Regions from separate parts of the Lentzea sp. NPDC020367 genome, predicted to be linked through region 3. Evidence: riboswitches for the same ligand, from Rfam matches in the RefSeq annotation. Region 3 holds a riboswitch; each other region holds the start of a gene.
The links. Region 3 has a riboswitch for S-adenosylmethionine ahead of ACH413_RS13505 (aminotransferase class V-fold PLP-dependent enzyme). Riboswitches for the same ligand answer to the same signal wherever they lie in the genome.
Positions count from the first base shown of each region.

Region 1: it holds a riboswitch for S-adenosylmethionine, as region 3 does, so the genes downstream of both, ACH413_RS39630 (methionine ABC transporter ATP-binding protein) here and ACH413_RS13505 (aminotransferase class V-fold PLP-dependent enzyme) in region 3, are expected to answer to the same signal.
Region 2: it holds a riboswitch for S-adenosylmethionine, as region 3 does, so the genes downstream of both, thrC (threonine synthase) here and ACH413_RS13505 (aminotransferase class V-fold PLP-dependent enzyme) in region 3, are expected to answer to the same signal.

Region 1 covers NZ_JBIRVV010000015.1:8,961-14,565, forward strand. Annotated here, with positions in the region: gene ACH413_RS39620 (MetQ/NlpA family ABC transporter substrate-binding protein) at 1-202, opposite strand, end outside; gene ACH413_RS39625 (methionine ABC transporter permease) at 231-914, opposite strand; gene ACH413_RS39630 (methionine ABC transporter ATP-binding protein) at 911-1,909, opposite strand; SAM riboswitch class I at 2,130-2,223, opposite strand; gene rsmA (16S rRNA (adenine(1518)-N(6)/adenine(1519)-N(6))-dimethyltransferase RsmA) at 2,312-3,142, opposite strand; gene ACH413_RS39640 (transglycosylase family protein) at 3,805-5,214, opposite strand; gene ACH413_RS39645 (TatD family hydrolase) at 5,517-5,605, opposite strand, start outside.
Region 2 covers NZ_JBIRVV010000014.1:178,433-184,037, reverse strand. Annotated here, with positions in the region: gene rpsT (30S ribosomal protein S20) at 1-216, shown strand, start outside; gene ACH413_RS39540 (hypothetical protein) at 317-1,126, shown strand; gene holA (DNA polymerase III subunit delta) at 1,137-2,114, opposite strand; SAM riboswitch class I at 2,193-2,327, shown strand; gene thrC (threonine synthase) at 2,339-3,607, shown strand; gene ACH413_RS39525 (DNA internalization-related competence protein ComEC/Rec2) at 3,917-5,605, opposite strand, start outside.
Region 3 covers NZ_JBIRVV010000003.1:251,716-257,320, reverse strand. Annotated here, with positions in the region: gene ACH413_RS13515 (M28 family metallopeptidase) at 1-159, opposite strand, end outside; gene ACH413_RS13510 (potassium/proton antiporter) at 282-1,760, shown strand; SAM riboswitch class IV at 1,834-1,948, shown strand; gene ACH413_RS13505 (aminotransferase class V-fold PLP-dependent enzyme) at 1,986-3,317, shown strand; gene lspA (signal peptidase II) at 3,341-4,135, shown strand; gene ACH413_RS13495 (RluA family pseudouridine synthase) at 4,237-5,121, shown strand; gene ACH413_RS13490 (NAD(P)-binding oxidoreductase) at 5,195-5,605, shown strand, end outside.

The sequences.
Region 1 (5,605 bases), on a different contig from region 3:
AGTCGGTGAACTCGACGACCTCGATCTTCAGGCCCTTCGACGCGGCGAGGTTGTCGGCCACGTACTTGAGGATCTGGGCGTGCGGGACCGGCGAGACGCCGACCTTCAGCGTGTCCGAGGCGGACGCGCCCCCGGACGAGCAGGCGGACAGAGCAGTCAAACCGGTCAAAGCGACTGCGATCAGGGCAGCACGAATACGCATTACGTTCCTTTTGAGAAATTGCTACGGGTCAGACGGAGGCGTGCCGGCGCCGGTCGGACGCACGGGCGGCACGGGTGAAACCGAGCTGGATCACGGTGGTGAGCACGGCGAGCCACGCCACGGTGCTCCACAGGATCCGGTCGTTGAAGCGCTGGTAGCCCTCGCGGATCGCCAGGTCGCCGAGGCCACCGCCACCGATCACGCCGGCCATCGCCGAGTACCCGATCAGGGCGATCACGGTGACGCCGATGGCGTTGATCAGCGCGGGCAGCGACTCGCGGATCAGCACGCTGCGCACGATCCGCAACGTCGAGGCGCCGGTCGTGATCGCGGCCTCGACCACGGTCACGTGCACCTCGGACAGGATGTTCTGCACGAGCCGCCCCACGAACGGGATCGCTCCCACGGCCAGCGGCACGATGACCGCCGTGCTGCCGATGGAGCCGCCGACGATGAGGCGGGTGACCGACGTCAGCGCGACGAGCAGCACGATGAACGGCATCGCGCGGCCCAGGTCGGTGACGAAGCTCAGGACCCTGTGCACCGCGGCGTTCGGCCGCAGCCCACCCTTGGCGGTGAGCTGCAACCAGACACCTACGGGAACTCCGAGAACGGTGGCGATGACGGTCGAGACGCCGACCATGTACAGCGTCTCGCCGGTTGCTTCGAGGAGGAACGAGAAAACGTCGGACCAGGGTGTTGCAGACCTCACGCAGCTACTCCCTGCGGGCCCTTCAGGGACCTCTGCACCGAGCCGCCGGCCTCGCCGATCCACTCCAGAGCGGAGTCCGAGCGCTCGCCGTTCAGGCCGAGCCGGAACCGCGCGACCGGGGTCTCGCCCAGTCGCGTGAGGCCGCCACCGACGATGTTCAGCTCGACGCCGAACCGGTGGGAGACCTCGGGAAGCAGGGCACCGACCGCGGCGAACCCGACGAGCACGACGTCCGCGACGCGGTCGTAGCTGCTCTCGTTGATCGGGTTCAGGTCGACGGCGGGCAGCAGCGCACTGCTCGTGCGGCTCGCGACGTCGTTGACCAGGTCCAGCACCTTGCCGTGCTCGACGACGCGGCCCTGCTCCAGCACAGCGACGTCATCGCAGATCTTGCGGACCACGCCCATGTCGTGCGTGACAACGAGAACGGTCACACCCAGCTCGGCGCGCGCACGGTCGAGCACGGTCAGCACGGAACCGGTGGTCTCCGGGTCCAGCGCGCTGGTCGGCTCGTCGGCGAGCAGCACGGACGGATTGGCAGCGAGGGCGCGTGCCACGGCGATGCGCTGACGCTGCCCGCCGGACAGCTGGTCGGGGTACGAGCCGGCCTTGTCGGTCAGCCCGACGAGGTCCAGCAGCTCGCCCACCCGGGTGCGGCGCTGCGGTCCGGGAACGCCGGCGGACTCCAGCGGCAGTGCGATGTTGCCGGCGGCCGTGCGCTGACGGAGAAGCGAATCCCCTTGCGGCACAACGCCGATCTGGCGGCGGGCGGCACGCAGGGCCGACCCGTCGAGGCTGGTGATGTCGGTGCCGTCGACGCGGATCGCACCCGAGTCGGGGCGCTCGAGCAGCGCGACGCAGCGGGCGAGCGTCGACTTGCCGGCGCCACTCGGGCCGACGACACCGAGCACGGTTCCGGCTTCGACGTCGAGGGTCACGCCGTTGAGGGCACTGACGCCCTGGAAGGACTTGGTGAGGTTTTCGACGGTGATCATGTCTGCTCCACGGCTGCGCGCGACGGCACACTGTCCGATTGAGACGGACGTGCGCGGTCAGAATTTCTGCTCAGGTGTGTGCGCCACTCGTGACTGAGTGCGCGTCAAAGGACTTTTAGAAGGCGCCTTAGACGAGGTGGCGACGACATGCAGAAGACGAGCGACGGCACTGGTCGATGACTCGACGGCGCGTCAGCATTCGCACGGTACCCATGGTGCTCCTCCATCGGTCCTGGCGTTAGCACCTGCCCGCATCCAGCGGGTGGTTGCTGCGACGTCGTAGAGCCAGGTCTCTCAGTCGCTCCGGATGGCAAGTAGCAGTCAACCGGACGGACGTTCGGTTGCGCAAGCCAGAATCCGATTCGTTCGACAGATCACACTGTTGGCCGAAGGATCCCCGGCCTAGACCTCGGCGATCCGGATGAAGTCGATCACGCTCAGCTGCTCGCCTCTTTGCTGGGGATCCACACCGGCTTTGGCGAGCAGTTCGTCAATGTTTCCCGGGTTGCCGGCCCAGCCCTTCAACGCCGCCCGCAGCGTCTTGCGGCGCTGCGCGAAAGCGGCGTCGACGATCGAGAAGAGCTTCTTCCGATCCACTGTGGACAGCGGCTTTTCGTGGCGCTGGAACCACACCAGGCCCGAGTCGACGTTGGGCGCGGGCCAGAAGACGTTCTTGCCGATGGAGCCGGCCTTCTTGGACTCCGCGTACCAGGCGAGCTTCACGCTGGGGACGCCGTAGATCTTGTTGCCGGGCTTCGCCGCCATCCGGTCGGCCACCTCGGCCTGGACCATGACCAGGCCCTTCTGGAGGCTCGGGAGTTCGGCCAAGAGGTGGAGCACCACCGGGACCGCGACGTTGTACGGGAGGTTCGCGACGATCGCCGTGGGTTGGACCGGCAGGTCTTCTTGGGTGACTTTCATGGCGTCCTTGAGGACGACGTGGAGCTTGCCCGCGTTGTCCGGGTCCATCTCGCCGACCGTCTGCGGCAGCCGCTGCGCCAGCGGCGGGTCGATCTCGACCGCGACGACCTGCCTGGCGACGGGCAGCAGGGCGAGCGTCAGGGAGCCGAGGCCGGGGCCGACCTCCAGGACCACGTCGTCCTCCGTCAACCCGGCGGCGGCGACGATCTTGCGGACCGTGTTCGGGTCGTGCACGAAGTTCTGGCCGAGCTTCTTGGTCGGGCGGATGCCCAGCTCTTCAGCCAGACGACGAACTTCGGCAGGTCCCAGCAGGCTCACCGGTGCATTCTCGCAGGCTCACCCGTGGAGGGACGGGCTGGGACCGCGGGGCCGGGGGGCGGGTCGGCTTGCGTTGGCTTGTCGCGTTCCAGCGGGGTGGTCGCCTGGCGGGCGGGTGGTCGCCTTGCGAGGGTGGCCGGGCGGGCAGTACCGAGCCGGTGCCAGTCATCGCCGCTTCGCGACGATCGCGATTGGGGCTTGACCTTGAGCCTCTGGCGGGATGCTTGACGGCCGGAAAAGGCCGGGCTGAAAAGCGCCCGGCCGTGCCCATGAGGGGAGCATCCCGCCCACTCAAGGTCAAGCCCCAATCGCCGGGTTGGTTGCGTCATCACCGCTTGACCGGCAGGCCCAGGTTCACACGCCTCGGCTTCGCCATTGCCGTTGGCGGCAGGGGTGCTCGGCTTCGCCGTTGCCTTGGGCGTGCGGAGAGACGGCTCGGCTTCGCCATTGCCGTTGACGGCCGGGCCCTGCCCGAGCCTCAACCACCGATCGCCCACCCCGGCTCCGACCACGTCACCCGACCTCACCGGTGCGGCCCGGCTCCGGCACGTCGCTCAGCGCACCCGACCTCACCGGGGTGCAGTTCGGCAACGACGAAGGCCGCCCGTGGCGAACCAGGGCGGCCTTGTCAGGGGGACGGAGAGGGTTGTGCGTGTTTACGGCAGGCCGAGCTTCGCGCGGCAGCCCGGCCACGCGCCGTACGTGCCGCCGGCGCGGTCGCGGAGCTTGGTCGCGATGGCGATCTGCTGCTCGCGGGTCGCCTGGTGCGGAAGCTGCGCGTACGCGGTGCCGCCGTTGGCCGCCCACGTGCCCGCGTTGAACTGCAGGCCGCCGTAGTAGCCGTTGCCGGTGTTGATGGCCCAGTTGCCGCCGGCCTCGCACTTGGCGAGACGGTCCCAGACCTCGCCGTCGGGCAGAGGCTTGGTGCCGACGGTGACCTTCTTCGGCTTCGGCTCCTTGGTGACCTTGCCGCTGAGCTTCTCGCGGCCGACCTCTTTGCCGTTCTTGACCGTGACGCGGTAGGTGACGACCTGTTCGCCGGCCTCGCCGGGGTCGGTGACCTTCTGCTCGCCCGCGTTCATGTTCGGGTCGTTGGTCTTCTCGACCGGCGGCGCGACGGGCTCGTTCACGTTGATGACCGTGACGCCGGTGCGCGAGATGTAGACCTCGGCGCCGGTCGCGAGCTTCACGTCCATGCCGGACGCGACGGCGTCCTCGGGGCCGAGGCTGAGGTTCTCGGCCTTCAGCAGCTCGTCGACGGTCAGTGCGGTCGTCTGGACCTCGCGGACCGGGTTCGCGCCGTCGAAGAGCTTGATGTTCTTGCGGGTCTTGACCTCGACGCTCATGCCCTCGAGCGGCACGTCGTGCGAGCCGGGCGCGGACATCCAGGCGCCTTCGAGCGGCACGCCGAACTGCTTGGCGGCCTCCTCGACGGTGACCGAGCGGACCCAGTCCTCGCGAGCCTGGCCGTCGATGCTCATCTTGACCAGGCGACCGCGGTCGAGGCTGATCTTGCCGCCGTCGGAGATCGGGGCGTTCAGCGAGGGCGACAGGGCGTCGTGCTCACCGACGACGATGCCTTCCTCCGCCAGGACCTCGCCGACCGTGCCCTCGTACGAGTGGACGGTCTGCAGCGCGCCGTCGACCTCGACGGTCAGCGACTTGTCCATCGCCATCGCGGTCACACCGCCACCGGAGATCGACACCAGGACCGCGGCGACCGTGCCCTTGAGGAAGCGGCGCTTCCACGTCGAGGCGGCCTTGACGAGGACCTGCGGGTCGCGCAGCTCCTCTTCCTCCGACGGGAGGACGAGGGGCGGCATGATCGTCGTCTCGGCGTTGATGAGACGGATCAGCTCGTCGACGTCCACGTTCGCCGAGGCGAGCAGGTCGTCGGCGTCCGGGCCGAGCACGTCGAGCACGTCCGCGGGCGTGATGGTCAGCGCACCGGCGGGGAAGCTCGGGTGGGGATCAGCGACATCAACCGCCGTGCCGCCGACGGGCGTGAACCAGTCGGTGTCGTCGTTGAAGTCGTACGGAGCAGCAGCTCTGTCGCTACCAGACAAGGGTCGATACCTCCATTGCGGAAGCTGTGAGGCCACCGCACAGTTGGCGTTGACAAGATCATTCGAGTTGGAGCTCGAAGGTTCCCGGCAACTCCTCCTACGTGGTCTCGCTTCTTCGCGCTTCTGGCTTCGGTCCCGCCCCGACTGCGGGCGTGCTCCGAACCGACTGGGTCGGCTCAGGTGGCACGGTCACGGGACAGTAACGGGGTGAGGCACGTTGCGCAAACACCCCCACCAATGTTGTGACGTCAGTCACCCCATGGGGGTAGGAACCCTTTGCTCCGTTCGCTCTAAGTCGCATTTCAGTGGTCAAGCCCGAACACTCGTTGAGCAGTACGGGTGACGGCGGAGCAGAGTTCAGAAAGATCTTCGTCACGCAGCGTCGCGAGAT
Region 2 (5,605 bases), on a different contig from region 3:
CGCCTTCGCAACAAGTCGGTCAAGTCGTCCCTGAAGACGGCTGTCCGCAAGTTCCGCGAGGCTGCCGAGGCCGGTGACAAGGCGAAGGCCCTGGAGCTGCTGCAGGACGCGTCCCGCAAGCTCGACAAGGCCGCCAGCAAGGGCGTCATCCACGCCAACCAGGCCGCCAACAAGAAGTCGGCGATGGCACTGCGCGCGAACTCCCTCGAGGGCTGATCTCGCTCGTAGCTCGCATCGAGCTTCTGCAAAGGGCTCCATCTCCTCCGGGAGGTGGAGCCCTTTCGCATGCGGGCTCGCGCACGGTAGGCGTAGATCCATGGAATCGCTTCCGCGCATCGACTTCGTCGAGCTGCACGACCTCGACGGCACGCCGGCCGTGTTGCGCACGCTGCACACCGAGTCCATCACGACCATCTACCGGCTGACGGACGCCGCGCGTGAGTACGCACGCCCGTTGGCGCTGGCCCTGCGGTCGGGCGCGGACCACCGGATCGTCGACCTCTGCGCCGGTTCGGGCGGGCCGGTGCCGCTGATCCAGCGGCGGCTGCACGCTTCGGGTGTCCACACCCAGGTCACGCTGACGGACCTGGTGCCGAACGTGCCCGCTTTCGAACGCGTCGCCGCGGCGAACCGGCGGCGGCTGCCCGACCCGTGTTGCTCGGTGGACCACGTGCCGTCGCCGGTCGACGCCACGGACTGCCGGTTGGAAGGGACGCGGACCATCTACGGCGCCTTCCACCACTTCCCGCCCGCGCTGGCCACGCGCATGCTGCAGAACGCCGTCGACACCCGGCAGCCGATGGTCGTCGTGGACACCAGGCGGTCGTGGCTCTACGTGCTGGTCTTCCCGTTCTTCCTCACGCTGGCCGTGCTGCTGGCGGCGCCGTTCCAGCGCAATCCCCTGCCGCGCTACCTGCTGCGGCTGGCACTGACCTACGTCGTGCCGGTGCTGCCGTTCATGATGTTCTGGGACAGCGTCGTGTCGTTCCTGCGCATGTACGGGCGCGCGGAACTGCGGCGGATGGTCGACGGCCTGGACGGCACCGAGTCGTTCGCGTGGACGATCGGCGTCGAACCCGGCTTCACCGGCGCCCAGTACCTGATCGGGATCCCACGCCCGCGGTGATCTCTTGGGATCAGCGGCGGCTGTGCGCGGCCACGATCCGGAGCACGGCACGTTCCAGCGCGTAGTCGGCGTCGGCCGCCACACCCTTCACGTCGGCGTTGAGCCCCGCGACCACCTGCATCGCGTCGGCGAGCCCGGCCTGGTCCCAGCCGCGCGACTGGGCCTGCGCCTTCTTGATCTTCCACGGCGGCATGCCGAGCGGCCCGGCCAGGCTGAACGGGTCGGCCCGCCCCACGGCGGTCACCCGCGCGACCGTGCGCACCGCGTCCGCCAGCGCGTCCGCGACCAGCACGTGCGGCACGCCGAGCTGCATGGCCCAGCGCAACGCCTCCATGGCGCCCGCCCGGTCACCGACGACGGCCTTCTCCGCGACGGCGAACCCCGTCACCTCGGCCTTGCCCTGGTGGTAGCGGCGGATCTCCTCGACCGTCACCTTGCCGTCGGTGTCGGAGACGAGCTGCGACGAGGCCGCGGCGAGTTCGCGCAGGTTCGTGCCCACGGCGTCGATGAGCGTGGCGACGGCCTCCGGGTCGATCTTGCCGCCCGCCCGCCGCACCTCGTTGCGCACGAACGCCTCGCGCTCACCGGACTTGGTGACCTTGGCGCACTCCGTGACCGCGGCACCGGCCTTCTTGAGCTGTCCGGGCAGGTCCTTGGCCGCCTTGCTGCGACCACCGCCCGTGTGCACGACGACGAGCGTGACCCCGTCCGCGGGCGCCTTGACGTAGGAGAGCACCGTGTCGGCGACCTCCTTGCTGATGTCCTGGCCGTTCTGCAGGACGATCACGCGACCCTCCGCGAACAGCGACGGGCTCACCAGTTCGGCCAGCTCCGGAGCCGTGAGATCAGTCACCTGGACGCGGGTCAGATCGGCGGTCGAATCGACCTCGCGGGCAGCCTCGAGAGCCGCCCGAACAGCACGTTCGACCAGCAACTCCTCCTCGCCGATGACGAGGTGCAGTGACTCCGGTGCGCTCACGCTCCGCATCTTCCCACGTCCCGAATCGTGGACGATGGTGGCTGACCAACGGACAGGTGCCGTAGGTTGGTAGCCACAACTGAACACCGCTCATCCAGAGGGGCAGAGGGAACGGCCCGACGAAGCCCCGGCAACCGGCGTCACCGCTATGCGCAGAACTGCGCGTAGAAGACGATCACGGTGCCAATTCCGACCCGTTCGATTTCGCGGGAAAGATGAGGAGATACCTCGCGATGACTGCTGTCTCTGTGCCTACGAGCACCAAGTTCGACCTCGGCCCCGCCCGGGCACTGCTGTGCCGTGAGTGCGGAAATGAAACCCCTCTCGCTCCTGAGTACGCCTGTCTCGAGTGTTTCGGGCCGCTGGAAGTGGCCTACGACTTCGGGAAGATCCGGCGCGAGGACATCGAGGCCGGCCCCAGGTCGATCTGGCGCTACCGCGGCCTTCTCCCTGTTCCGTCCACTGTGGAACAGCACCCGAACACCGATCCCGGCGGCACCCGCCTGGTCGAGGCGCACAACCTCGCCAAGGCCCTGGGCGTCCGCAAGATCTGGGTGAAGGACGACACCGGCAACCCCACCCACTCGTTCAAGGACCGCGTCGTCGGCGTCGCGCTCGCCGCCGCCCGTGAACTCGGCTTCAAGGTGCTGGCCTGCCCGTCCACCGGCAACCTGGCCAACGCCGTCGCGGCGGCCGCCGCCCGTGCGGGCTGGAAGTCGGTCGTTCTCGTTCCCTCCAACCTCGAGCGCGCCAAGATCCTCATGAGCGCGGTGTACGAAGGCGACCTGATCGCCGTCGACGGCAACTACGACGACGTCAACCGCCTCGCCCAGGAACTCGCCGCGGAGAACGAGGACTGGGCGTTCGTGAACGTCAACGTCCGCCCGTACTACGCGGAAGGCTCGAAGACGCTCGGCTACGAGGTCGCCGAACAGCTCGGCTGGCGCCTGCCCGACCAGATCGTCGTGCCGATCGCGTCCGGCTCGCAGCTCACCAAGGTCGACAAGGCGTTCCGCGAACTCGGCCAGCTCGACCTGGTCGAAGCCACGCCGTACAAGGTGTTCGGCGCGCAGGCCACCGGCTGCTCCCCGATCTCGGCCGCCTTCAAGGCGGGCCACGACGTCATCCGCCCGGTCCGCCCGGACACGATCGCCCGCTCGCTGGCGATCGGCGCCCCGGCCGACGGCCCGTACGTGCTCGACGCCGTGCGCCGCACCAACGGCGCCATCGACGACGTCACCGACGAAGAGGTCGTCGAGGGCATCAAGCTGCTCGCCCGCACCGAGGGCATCTTCGCCGAGACCGCCGGCGGCGTGACCGTCGCGACGGCGAAGAAGCTGTTCGAGTCGGGCCAGCTCGACCCGGACGCCGAGACCGTGCTGCTGATCACCGGCGACGGCCTCAAGACCCTCGACGCGCTCGGCGACACGATCGGCCCGCGCGCGACGGTCCCGCCGTCCGCCGAGGCTGTCATCAAGGCACTGGGTTCTTCACCTCGTTAGTCACCTCCCTCTCGGTTCGGGGACGCGCCCGCGTCCCCGAACCGCGTTGTGCATGATCGCTCCCTGCGATGCTGGCGACGACGCGGTGTTCGGCGTCAACGGCGACCCTGCGCAGCTCGCTCAGGTTCACCTCACGTGGCGATCGGTTCCCGGCCACCATCACTGAACACGGTGGCTCACAAGGAGATCGCGTCCGTCCTGAGCCAACCTGTGCGCGGGAAACGTTGCAGGCCTTCTACGACGTGCGGGCCGACCGGTTCCACGTTCGCGCGCCACGCCACGATCCGTTGCGGCCACGGGGCTTCCGCCTTAAGGGCGTTGTAGTGGTAGTCGTGCCAAACGTCTGGCGCGATCCGCAGGCCGTCGTCGAACACGTGCTCCGCAGCGAGGTCGTACGCCTCCTCCGGAGTCGCGGCCTTCGTCGGCGGCAACACATGTGTGGTTGTCGCCCGGTGTGTGACGGCACGTGTGCCGTCTTCGAGCGTTTCGCAGATGTAGTAACCGAAATCGGGTTTGAGCTCGTCGTGTGGCCACGGCGTCGCCGAGTAGTTCGTCTGCCACAGCGCCCAAGCGAGTCCTGGCGTACCGCCGGGAATCGGGTAGCGCGCGTTGAACAACCTGACCCAGACCATCTCTTCTCCTTCGTACGATTCGGTTTCCCGGCAACACCGCCAGGTCTCCGTCCTTGTCCGTGCGCAACACCAACGCACCTCCCGTCCGCATCACGTCGAGGACGTGCGGACTCGGGTGCCCGTACCTGTTGCCCGTGCCGACGCTCACCAGCGCCACCTGTGGCCGCACCGCCTTGAGGAAGGCGGGCAGCGAGTACCGCGAACCGTGGTGCGGCACCTTGAGCACCTCGGCGTTGAGGTCCCGCTCCCCCAGCAACGCCGCCTGGCCGGCCAGTTCGACGTCGCCGGTGAGCAACACCCGGCCTGCTCTTGTGTGCGCCTTGAGCACGAGCGAGTAGTCGTTCACCGTTGTGTTCTCGTCCTGGGCGACCGGCGGCCGCCTCGGACCCAGCACCTCCAACTCCAGTCCTGGCAGGGCGAACCGCTCGCCCGCCTTCGGCTCCACGACCCGCACGCTCTGAGCGCGGGCTCGTTGGCTGACCTCCCTCCACGCCCACGCGGGCTCCTTGAGCGGTCCGACCGCGACCGCCCCCACCGCACGCCCGGTGAGCACGGCGGCGAGACCGCCGATGTGGTCCGCGTGCAGATGCGTCAGCACCACCAACGGAATCTTCTTGATTCCCAACGTCTTCAGACACCGGTCGACCGCGCCGGGATCAGGCCCGGTGTCGACCAGAACCGCCGTGTCCGCCGCGTCGGTGGCCAGGACCAGCGCATCGCCCTGGCCCACGTCGCAGCTGACGACCTTCCACCCTTCGGGCGGCCAGACCGGCGCCACGACTCTCATGGGCACCAGCACCACGAACCCGCCGACGAGCACCGCGACGACCAACGTCCGCGTCCTCTTGAAGCGCAGCAACAACACGACCGCAGCAGTGACGGCGGTCAGCGCGATCGCACCGGCCCAGCCGGCGGGCCAGCCGACCGCCGCACCGGGCACGGACGCCGCCTGCCGTCCGACCTGGATCAGCCAGGTCACCGCGGGCCCGGCGACGTGGGTGATGACCTCGGCCGCCCAGGGCGAGAGCGGCGCGACGGCCGCCGCCAGCACACCCAGTACCGTCGCCGGCGCGACCACCGGCCCGGCGACCAGGTTGGCCACCACCGACACCAGGCTCACCTGCCCGGACAGCCCCGCCACCAGCGGAGCCGTGGCGAGACTCGCGGCCATCGGCACGACGATCGCCTCGGCCAGCCCGTTCGGCACACCACGCCGTTTGAGCGCCCGCGCCCACCGCGGGGCAACGAGCACCAACGCCGCCGTCGCCACCACGGACAACGCGAACCCCGGATCACCACCCAGCGCCGGATCGTGCAGCACCAGGACGAACACCGCGGTCGCGAGGCTCGGCACCGCGGACCGTTG
Region 3 (5,605 bases):
GCCGCCGTTGGCGCTCGCGATCGACTGGAACTGGTTGAGGTGTGCTTGGACGTTCGCGACGTTGATGTTGGGCGCCGCCAATGCCGCCGGAGCGGCCGCTTGCGCTGTGGTTGCTCCGGTCACCATCAAGGCGGCCGCCAGCGCGATCAGGATCCTCATGGTTCAACTCCGTGCAGGGTTAGGGATTGAGCCACAGATCAACATGCTCCACCGCGCATGAGCCCGCTAGATGCGATCGTCGGATTCGTCGGAATCGATGGTGATCAACCAGAATGGTCCAGGTGGGTGACGTCACGGTCGTTCTGGGCATCGGCGCGGCCGTACTGCTGATCTCCGTGATCGCGGTGCGGGTGTCGACGCGGCTCGGGCTGCCCTCACTCCTGCTGTACCTCGGCATCGGCGTGCTGCTCGGCGAGGCCGCGTTCGGCATCAAGTTCGACGACGCCGACCTGACGCAGTCCCTCGGCATCGCGGCACTCGTGCTGATCCTGACCGAGGGCGGCATCACGACCCGCTGGAACGCGGTGAAGTCCTCGCTGTGGCTGGGTGTCGCACTGTCCACAGTGGCCGTTGTGGTGAGCGTGGCGGTGACCGGGACGGCGCTGCACTTCCTGCTGGGCCTCGACTGGCGGATGGCGTTGCTGTGGGGCGCGGTGCTGTCGTCCACCGACGCGGCCGCCGTGTTCAGCGTCCTGCGCTCGTTAGGTGTGGGGCCGCGGCTCACGGGCGCGCTCGAACTGGAGTCCGGCCTCAACGACGCGCCGGTCTACATCGCCGTCGTGCTGCTGGCCTCGTCGGACGCGATCTCGTGGACCGCGCCACTGCTGGTGATCTACGAACTGGGCGTGGGCGCGCTCATCGGCGTCGCACTGGGGTATCTCGGCGGGGCCGGGCTCAGACGCGCGGCACTGCCCTCCACCGGTCTGTACCCGCTCGCCACCGTGGCGGTGTGCGTCATGGCCTACACGGCCGGCGACCTCGCGCACGCGTCCGGATTCCTCGCCACGTACGTCGCCGCGCTGGTGCTGGGCAACGCCCGCCTGCCGCACCGCGCCGACACCCTCTCGTTCGCCGAAGGTCTCGGCTGGCTCGCCCAGATCGGGCTCTTCGTGCTGCTCGGCCTCTACGCCTCGCCGTCGCGGCTGCTCGACGTGCTGTTCCCCGCGCTGGTCGCGGGCGTGGTGCTGACGTTCGTGGCCCGGCCGCTGTCGGTGATCCTGTCCTCGCTGCCGTTCAAGGTGCCGTGGCGCGAACAGGCCTTCCTGTCCTGGTCCGGGTTGCGTGGCGCGGTGCCGATCGTGTTCGCGCTGATCCCGTTGATCCAGGGGGTCGAGGGCGCACGCGAACTGGTCGACGTGGTGTTCGTGCTGGTCATCGTGCTGACGGTGGTGCAGGGCACGACGTTGCCGTTCCTCGCCCGGCGCCTCGGGCTGGTGAAGGCGGGCGAGGCGCAGGAGGTCCAGGTCGACTCCTCGCCGCTCGACGAGCTGGGCGCCGAACTGCTGCAGGTGCACATCCAGCGCGGGTCGAAGCTGCACGGCGTCTACATGACCGAACTGCGGCTGCCCGTCGGCGCCACAGTCAGCCTCGTGGTGCGCTCGGGAAAGAGTTTCACGCCACAACCGACGACCCGGCTGCAGACCGACGACCAGTTGCTCATCGTCACCACCGAGGAAGCGCGCGATGCCGCTGAGCGGCGCGTTCGTGCCGTCGACCGCGCCGGTCGCTACGCACGGTGGAAGGGCGAGACCGGCGATTAGTCGGTCACCGACGCTTCCCAGCATCTGAATCAGGTGTCGACGGGCGCGGCGGCCTCCGCTAACGTCGTCGGCAGGTCATGAGAGCCAGCGTCAAGCCCAAGCTTGCTGGCCGGCAACCCTCCAACCGCGGTGGGGTGCCCTTGGTGAGGACCTGGTCCGGCGCGTGGGGCGCCGGTCAAGCGCGGGCCTTCGCACAACGGGGCCCCTGGCCTCGGAGGCAGCTCGATGACGCTCGCGATCACCCCTGGAACCACCACCGCCGTTCCGGCTGTCGTCGGCGCTGACCTGCGGGTTCCGCTCGTCACCGGAGAGCGCGTCACCTACGCCAACCTCGACCACGCGGCATCGGCACCCTGTCTTCAGGAAGTGCGCGACGCCGTCGACGAGCTGCTGCCCTGGTACGCCAGCGTGCACCGCGGCGCCGGGTTCGCCTCGCAGGTCTCGACCCGCGTCTACGAGCAGGCCCGCGACCGCATCCGCCGGTTCGTCGGGGCGCACTCCTCCGACACCGTCGTCTTCACCCGCAACACCACCGATTCGCTGAACCTGTTGGCGCGCAGCGTTCCCAGGAACACCGCCGTCGTCCTGTTCGACAGCGAGCACCACGCGGCGCTGCTGCCGTGGCGCGGTCCGAACGTTCAGCGTGTTCCCGCTCCGTCTTCGTCCGGTGCTGCTGTTGTCGCACTGGACCGGGCGTTGGCCGCCGCCCCGGTCGGTCCTCGGCTCGTGATCGTCACCGGGGCGTCCAACGTCACGGGGGAGCTGTGGCCGGTCGCCGAGCTCGCGAAGGTCGCCCGCCGGCACGGCGCGCGGATCGCGCTCGACGCAGCCCAGCTCGCCCCGCACCGCCCGATCAACGCCCGTGAGCTGGGCGTCGACTACATCGCGTTCTCCGGCCACAAGATCTACGCGCCGTTCGGTGCCGGTGTGCTGGTCGGCCGCGCGGACTGGTTGCAGCAGGCCCAGCCGTACCTCGTCGGCGGCGGCGCGACCTCGAAGGTGACCGACCACGGCGACCGTCTCGGCGTGGCCTGGTCCGCGGTGCCCGAGCGGCACGAGGCCGGCAGCCCGAACGTCGTCGGCGTGCACGCGCTGGCCGCGGCCTGCGAGATCCTGTCGCGGCACTGGGAGCAGACCGTCGCGCACGAGCAGGAACTGCTGACGCGCCTGCAGGACGGCCTGCGCGCGATCCCCGGCCTGCGCGAGCTCGCGATCCTGACCGACGCCGACAAGGTGGGCGTCGTGAGCTTCACGATCTCCGGCTTCGACGCGGGCTTCCTCGCGGCGGCGCTGTCCGCCGAGTACGGCATCGGTGTGCGCGACGGAGCGTTCTGCGCGCACGTGATCGTGGGTCGTCTGGTCAAGCAGGTCGGATCGCACGAGGAACGCGCCGTGCGTGCGTCGATCGGCCTCGGCACGACGGCTGAGCACGTCGACCGTTTGGTGGCGGCGCTGCGCACTCTCGTCACCGAGGGTCCGAAGTGGACCTACGCGCAGCGCGACGGCCGCTGGGTTCCGCAGGACGACAACCGAACCCTGCCGCCGTTCCTCGCGTAGTCCCTGTAGTGGACAATGACCTGGTGAGTGACGAGGCCGAGGCCGCGGAGAAAGCCACCGAGAAGGCGGCCGACAAGGTCGCTGACAAGCCGGTGGAAGCGCAGGTCAGCGAGCCGGAGACGGTCGCGACGCCCGCGATCGTGGTCGAGCCGGCCGCGGAGGAGAAGGCGGAGGGGAAACCCGCCGAGTCCCCCGCCAAGGCGGACGAGGACGACGACGAGTTCTCGATCTCCGGTTCGATCTCGGGCTCGTTGCCGGACCTCCAGACGAAGGTCCTCGCGCTCCTGGCGGGCGTCGTGCTGGCCCTGGACGTGCTCACCAAGGTCGTGTCCGTGGCGTTCCTCGAGGGCGCCGACCCGATCAAGCTCTTCGGCGGCGTGCTCTACCTGACGTTCGTCCGCAACCCCGGCGCCGCGTTCGGCCTGGCCGAGGGCCAGACGTGGATCCTCGCGCTGATCGCGCTGGGCGTCGCCGGGTTCATCCTCTGGATCTCGCGCAACCTCCGTTCGCAGACCTGGGCCGTCGGCCTCGGCCTGGTGCTGGGCGGCGCCGTCGGCAACCTCGCCGACCGCCTGTTCCGCGAACCGGGCCCGATGCGCGGCCACGTCGTGGACTTCCTGTCGCTGTTCGACCCGTACGGCCAGGTGTGGCCGGTGTTCAACGTCGCGGACATGGCGATCGTCGGCGGTGGCGCCACGATCATCGTGCTGGCGCTGCTGCGGCACGACTACGACGGGACCGTCCACAAGGACGAGCCCGCGCTCGTCGTGGAGCCCACGCGCACCGTGGAGTCCGATGGTGCGGCGGAGTCGAAGTAGCTGCTCCTGGTAGGTTCAGCAGGTTCTGCAAGGAGAAGAAGGTCGAGGCACCCCGCGTGAGCGGATACCGAACGCTGCCGATTCCCGACGGTCTGGACGGCATGCGCGTCGACGCCGGCCTCGCGAAGTTGCTCGGCCTGTCCCGCACCGTCGTCGCGGCCATCGCCGACTCCGACGAGGTGCTGGTCGACGGCCGGGTCGTCGGCAAGTCCGACCGGCTCATCGCCGGGTCGATGCTGGAGATCACGCTGCCCGCGCCGCCGCAGCCGGTCACCGTCCAGGCGATTCCCGTCGAGGGCATGGTGATCATCCACGAGGACGACGACATCATCGTCATCGACAAGCCCGTCGGTGTCGCCGTGCACCCGTCGCCGGGCTGGACCGGGCCGACCGTCGTCGGCGGGCTCCTCGCCTCCGGCCACCGCGTCGCCACGTCCGGTGCCGCCGAGCGCCAGGGCGTCGTGCACCGGCTCGACGTGGGCACGACCGGTGTGATGGTGGTCGCGAAGTCCGAGTCCGCGTACTCGGCTCTGAAGCACGCCTTCAAAGAGCGGACCGTCGACAAGGTCTACCACGCGATCGTGCAGGGCCACCCGGACCCGATCAAGGGCACCATCGACGCCCCGATCGACCGTCACCCCAAGCACGACTACAAGTTCGCCGTGATGCAGGACGGCAAGCCGTCCATCACCCACTACGAGGTGATGGAGGCGTTCCGCGCCGCTTCTCTCGTCGAGGTGCACCTGGAAACCGGTCGCACGCACCAGATTCGCGTGCACTTCTCGGCGCTGCACCACCCGTGCGTCGGCGACCTGACGTACGGGGCAGACCCGACGTTGTCCAAGCGGCTCGGGATCACCAGGCAGTGGCTGCACGCGCGCCAGCTCGGGTTCCACCACCCGGCCGACGGTCAGTGGGTCTCTTTCACGTCCGAGTACCCGGACGACCTGGCTTCGGCGTTGGAGAAGCTGCGCGAAGAGGGCTGATTGCGTTTGGGTAAATCATCGGTTGACGACGTTGCACTTGATGTTAATCGGTGAGCTCAATAGCGTTCTCGGCATGCACCTGACCATTCTCGCGGCCTCGGGCCGAACCGGTCTCGCCCTCACCCGCCAGGCGTTGGAGCGCGGCCACGTCGTCACCGCGATCGCCCGCGACCCGCAGCGGATCCCCCTCGACCACCCGAACCTGAACAAGGTCGCCGGCGACGTCAGCACGTCGTTGGACATCGACGCCGACTCGGTCGTCCTGTCCGGTCTCGGCACCGACCGGGCGGGCGTCCTGCTCGACGGCGCCAAGGCCGTGGTCGCCGCCGGACCGAGCCGGATCATCTGGCTCGGCGCGTACGGCACGGGCGCGTCCGCCGACGCGGCGGGCGAGGGCGCCGCGGTGCTGTGGAAGGTGATGGGCGACCGGATCCCGGACAAGATCGCGGCTGACAACGCCGTCCTCGCCGCCGGTGGCACCGTC